2 regions of the Sporosarcina sp. Y1009 genome follow, and region 2 is predicted to be linked to the other one. Evidence: predicted binding sites of a transcription regulator. Region 2 holds the regulator's gene; the other holds the start of a gene.

Region 1 (3,218 bases), on a different contig from region 2:
CGCAATACCTTTCATTTTTGCCTGTTCTGCAGCCTGTAGTTTAGTCACAGGAATCCCTGTTTTTTCTTCTACGATCAATTCAATATCTGATACGGAAACTTCTACATTTCCTGCTTCCTTATTTTGTTTCGCTTCATCTAATTGTTTTCGTAATTGAATTTCTTCATAACGTAAATTTGCAGCTTTCTCATAGTCTTCTGCTTCAGCTGCTTGTTCTTTTTCTTCAATCACTTCATTTAAACGCACATGGATTGAATCAGAATCAGCAACGACATGGATAAGATTTAATCGTGACCCCACTTCATCCATCAAATCAATTGCTTTGTCCGGTAAGAATCGGTCTTGTATATAGCGCTGTGATAAAGTAACAAAGGCCTGCACCGCTTCATCCGTATAAACCACTTCATGGAAATCTTCATAACGATTTTTAATCCCGTTTAGGATTTTAATTGTATCTTCTGCAGAAGGTTCTTTGACGATAATTGGTTGGAATCTGCGTTCAAGAGCTGCATCTTTTTCAATTTGGCGATATTCTTTTAATGTCGTCGCGCCGATGAGTTGCAGTCCCCCACGTGCTAATGCAGGTTTTAAAATATTGCCCGCATCCATTTGTGAGCCTTCCGTCTGACCAGCACCCACTAGTAAGTGAATTTCATCGATGAATAAAATAACATCTTTTCTTGTTTGAAGTTCTTCGATTAACTGCTTCATCCGTTCTTCAAACTGCCCACGAATACCAGTATTTGTGACAAGTGAAGCAACATCTAACAAGTACACTTCTTTGTTCAAAAGTTTTACAGGTACATCGCCTTCATTAATCTTCACCGCAAGTCCTTCGGCAATCGCTGTTTTACCAACTCCAGGTTCCCCGATTAACACTGGATTATTTTTGTTTCTTCTATTTAATGTTTCGATTACACGCTTCACTTCTTGATCGCGACCGATAACCGGGTCGATTAAACCTTCTCTTGCTTCGTTTGAGATGTTTTTACCAAGTTGATCTAAAAGGCCATCATCTTGCTGTTTATCGTTTTGTTTCGTTTGTGTACGAGCTTGCCCACTGCCGTTCGCTTGAAAGAACTGATTCCCTTCGCTACCGAATGATGGCATTTTGCCACTATTTATTTGATTTTGGATCTCAGCAAAACATGTATGACACATGTTCACTTGCATATTTTGCTGATTGAGACTAAATCTTAAATTCATCGTTGCTGCATTCTTACCACAATGTTGACATTTCATAGATGTTTCCTCCTCTTTCTTACTATTAATTTATCAAACCTGACTTTGACTATCTTTGACTATATTTATATTATATACTGACCTACTTTGACTTTCAAATTACTTGCTTACATCTTTTCATTAAGGATTGGATTCACAAAAAGACCGTTGATTTATAAAATCAACAGTCTTAACAGATACTTTTTTAAATTCCTTACTTTGTTACCGTTATTCGTCCATTATCAGTCCTTAATTTTATCAAATGTTTCCCAGTCCCATACACAGTCTGCTCATTGCTTTTTCCGAAAATATCGATTTTACCATTATCCGTTTTCACATCAAATACCACATTAGTCGGCTCTTTTGTTGATTGGATTTCAATTCGTCCATTATCTGTTGTTAGGTAGATTGGACGATCCAAGTTGTCTGTCACCAGCATAATTCCGCCGTTGTTTGTCTTTCCAATAATTTCACCGGAGACTTGTTCTAATAGAATTTTACCATTGTTCGAGTCTACTTGGGTAGTAACCGTATCGACATTTTTTAATTCGATTCTTCCATTGTCAGTTTCAAATTTTATATCTTTTGCTTTCATATTTTCTGCCTTGATTTTTCCATTATTATTATTAATTTTGATCATATCATATTGTTTTTCAGGAACTTTTATAAGTAGTTCTATTTTCGAAAATGATAAATCAAAACTAAGGAAACCCCATCTTTTTTCCTTCAACTTCACAGTGAGTTCATCATTCTTAACGTCAGCTTGAAAATCAAGTTTTGTATTTTTCCTCTTCTCACCTATATACTCAACGGTTGTTTCACTGCTATTGGTTGAAATAATTTCCACCGCAGCATTGTCGGATAGAACGTCTATACTTGTAAATGATTCGTCCCCAATTTCTTTTTTATTCGAGCCTTCAACAAAATTATTCCAAACTTGAAAAAGAGAAATTGCCCCAAATATAACAATAAACATAATTAACAAAACCACGAGCAATCTTTTATTTTGTTTCATTTTCCTAACCTCCACATAAATGATCTAACGGGATTACCCCAATATATTTATTATAATGGTTAGGTGCGTCTTAGTGAATGGACTTGGGCATTGGTTTTTACTCAGCCCTTAGACGTAGAGTCCGACTCCCTGTGATTAAAAAATCGAATCCTGCCGCCACTAATCTGGAATTGTCCAATGACAATTACCCATAACTGATTTGCCAAGTGAAACAATCTTCTTCAAAAACGCCATTAAGTAATGCATTTTCCAAGTATCCCTTACAAACAAACAACGCACCTTATTTTAAATTCGATGTTATGATTAATTGGTCAAAATAACTTAGAAAGTGAAGGTAGTTATGAATCATATCAACGTTACAATGAAGCGCCTCTTCGTATATGTATTCGGTTTATTTTTCTTATCACTTGGCGTTAGCTTTTCAATTCAGGCGGGACTTGGCGTATCCCCTGTGTCCTCTCTTGCATATGCCTTTACGTTAACCGTAGGATTATCAATCGGCATGACAACGATACTTTCAAATGTTTTATTTATTTTTTGTCAAGTGATATTAAATAAACGTATCGATATGAAAGAATTTACGCTTCAACTCATCATCGCATTTTTATTTGGATTCTTTATGGATGCTACTCTATTTATCGTACAACTACTTCCCACCCCTGAAACAATCATCGTTAGATGTCTCTATTTACTAATAAGTTTGTTGGTCGTGTCATTTGGTTTACTCAATTATTTCACAGCGAAACTTCCATTAATGCCCTATGATGCACTTACCTATGTAATTAGTGAACGATTTAACTGGAAATTTAGCAAAGCAAAAATCACAAGTGATTTACTCAACGTTTGTGTGGCAGGTACCGTTTGTTTAATTTTCATCCAATCATTTGGCTCAATTGGGTTCGGAACACTAGCTGCAGCGTACTTCATCGGAAAAATTTTAGGCTGGATGATGAAAAAGTACCAACACCCCCTACAACAATGG
Region 2 (3,218 bases):
GGAAACCGAAAATTATTCTCTTTATCGGTGCTGCGATTTTTGGCGTCTATCTACTGAGTGCACCACTTTTTAATGCAGACAAGAAATATAAAGCGGTCGAAATGGATGAGAAAGTGGAAATCACCGCATTTGATGAAACGAAAACACCTGCTAGTGTGCCACCGAAATTTGCGCGAAATAAAATGAAGAAAGCCTTCGGTCAAGTACCAAATACGAGTTATTATGAACTTGGTAACTTGCAAATACAGAAGGTCGGTGATGACTTTGTCTATATTGCACCCGTTGAGTTTTCAGGGTTTTTCAAATGGTGGAGTGCGAAATCGACACCAGGATACTTTACAATGAGCGCGACTGATTCATCAGACAATCCGAAATTCATTGATGCCGAAATGGTTTATACACCGTCTTCATTTTTCGGAAAAAATGTGGAACGACATATGAGAATGGCCATGCCAAATCTCATTTATTACGGAGATGTTCAGCTGGAAATAGATGATGAGGGGAAACCGTATTATATTCGTTCATACGGAGAATTTATTTCCGCGCGTAACGGCTTTGACGTGAAAGGGATCGTCATGATGGATCCCGAGTCGGGGGATGTTGAGCAATATCCGACTTCTGAAGTTCCAGAATTCATTAACGGAGCGGTTTCACCTGAGGCTGTAAGCTTGCAAAATAGCTATTTTGGAAACTATATTCACGGTTTTTGGAATTCGGTCGTTGGAAAGAAAGACGTGAAATTACCATCAGATGAAGGAACAGAAGCAAATGTGAGTCCGATATTCGACGAAAATGGACATATGTATTACTTTACAGACTTTACAAGCCCGAAAGAAGGCGTCGATTCAATGCTCGGTTATGCGTTGACGGATGGTCGTACAGGAGAAGCAACATATTACACGGGTAATCTGGAAGAGTCTTATATGGATTCACAGGGTGCGCTGCAAATTATTGAGAAGAAGTTTATCGAAAAGAAATGGTCTGGCGAAATGCCGGTGCTCTATAACTTTTACGGTGAAGCGAGTTGGCTGACACCAGTTTTGGATTCTAATGGATTTTTGCAAAACTACTTTATCGTATCTGCTGCAAATCCAGAGATTTCAGTCCACGGGACAACACCAAATGAAGCGTTGAAATTGTATAAAACCGCAATTCAACGTGGCGGAAGTACGGTTGATGGCACTTCAAATGCTGAAGAAGCAAAAGCTGCGATCACGGTAGCCCGGGTATTTAAAGAGCGGGTGGGTGACTTTACATTAGTGTCGATTTTGGCAGATGACGGTCGAAATTTCCTCGTTTCTTCTGAGGTTGAACCACTTTCGATTTATATTCAAGAAGGTGACAAGCTCGCCATGACCTATTTAGATACAGGTGAACAATTTTTACCGGTAAGAGAATTGACCAATACTAGCGTAAATTAAGAAAAAATGGGGCTTCCTAATCATATTAGGAAGCTCTTTAATTTTTTGCACAATCTCTCCCTCATTCCGACGAACTTGCACGCTGCCCGAATTCCGATATATTTACTACGCCAACAGCCAATTTCCACACAATGTCTAAACTAGCAACCCATTCGCCGATACTGATTGAGATTCTTCCATTCAGGTGCGAATCAATTGCGAATCAGTAAATTCGGCTGTACAATCAAGTCAAAGATAGTCAAAGTCAATGCCTTATCAGACTTCATGAAAGAGGTGAGGACATGCGAAACATTTCTGATATTATTGAAGGATATTTAAAGAGGATTATCGAACAAGAACACAGTGGCATTATTGAGATTAAACGGGGAGAAGTTGCCGAAAAGTTTCAATGCGTGCCATCGCAAATAAATTATGTGATCAATACGCGATTTACAGCTGAACGTGGGTATGCCGTTGAGTCGAAACGAGGCGGTGGTGGGTATATTCGTATTTTTAGAGTTCGTCCGAATAACCGCAAGGACTTAATCGAACATATCCTTGCAGGTCTTGATGGCGGCGCTTCGCATACGATGGCATTAGATATTGTTTATCGGCTTATCGATGAAGAAGTCATCACTGAGCGCGAGTCTAGGCTGATTCTTGCGGCGGTAGATCGAACGACAATCCGCATTCCGCTTCCAGAACGAGACATCATTCGGGCACGTATTTTACGTGCGATGCTCATTACGCTTATTTATGAACAACTTTAGGTTAAACGATAAACCAAACTTTACCTATCGGAGGTGGACATTTTGATTTGTGAAAATTGTAAAGAACGGCCTGCATCCGTCATTATAAAAAAAGGGAATACAGGTGAATCTGTCGAACAACATTTATGTGAGAAGTGTGCTTTCCAATCACAAACATTTCACTTTGATCCTAACCAGGAACCATTATCTATTCAGCAATTTTTGTCACAATGGTTTGGAACAGCGGAGCCATTTAAAACAGAGCAACAAGCCCGTGTCAATCAATTTGATGGAATCGAATGTCCAGGATGTCAGTTAACGTTTTCAAAATTCCTTGACATTGGGAAATTTGGTTGTGCAACATGCTATGACACGTTTCGGCAACATCTTCCAAATGTCTTTGGTAAACTACATAGCGGTCATGCAACCCATACTGGGAAAATACCCGTTTCATTTAATCGAGTATATGCCATTAAGCGGAAAGTGGAAGAAGTCCGTGCGAAAATGCAAGATGCTGTAAAAGAAGAGCGATTTGAAGAAGCCGCTGCTTTACGCGATGAAGCCAATGAACTTCAAAAGCAACTTGCATATGGAGGTGAAGAACCCGATGTCGATTGAAAAATTCATACGGAATGCGGCAACTGGCTGGATGACTGCGCACGGTGAAAATTCGGATATTGTGCTTTCCACACGTATTCGATTGGCTCGAAATTTAAGGGGCTATCGTTTTCCTATCGCTGCAACTGACGAAGAAGCATTAGTGGTAGATAAGATTGTTTCGGGGACACTATTAGATATGAATGAGGAAGACTATACGTACTCGAGAATGTCTGACTTGCCTTCATTAGACCAAGAAGTACTCGTAGAGAAACACTTGGTCAGCCCGAATTTGACGGACCCTAATCGCCACGGTGCGGTCTTGTTGTCTTCTGATGAGTCAGTCAGTGTCATGGTCAATGAAGAAGACCATATTCGAATCCAGTGCATTTATCCAGGGCTACAACTAGAAGAAGCTTTCCGTCATGCCAATGAGGTGGACGATTTGCTTGAGAAAGACTTGCCGTATGCA

The links. Region 2 encodes CtsR, which represses protease genes until heat stress. Its sites were predicted from a motif close to ATGGTCAATAAAGGTCAAACA; they were not measured.
Region 1: the regulator CtsR is predicted to act here: its motif matches at 1,285-1,305, upstream of AC25Y1_RS03345 (ATP-dependent Clp protease ATP-binding subunit).

Annotation. Positions count from the first base shown of each region.
Region 1 is NZ_JBYHFO010000002.1:133,285-136,502, forward strand. Features, by position in the region: gene AC25Y1_RS03345 (ATP-dependent Clp protease ATP-binding subunit) at 1-1,242, opposite strand, end outside; gene AC25Y1_RS03350 (DUF4097 family beta strand repeat-containing protein) at 1,436-2,236, opposite strand; gene AC25Y1_RS03355 (YczE/YyaS/YitT family protein) at 2,577-3,218, shown strand, end outside.
Region 2 is NZ_JBYHFO010000018.1:1,921-5,138, forward strand. Features, by position in the region: gene AC25Y1_RS16535 (hypothetical protein) at 1-1,421, shown strand, start outside; gene AC25Y1_RS16540 (CtsR family transcriptional regulator) at 1,703-2,170, shown strand; gene AC25Y1_RS16545 (UvrB/UvrC motif-containing protein) at 2,213-2,767, shown strand; gene mcsB (protein-arginine kinase McsB) at 2,757-3,218, shown strand, end outside.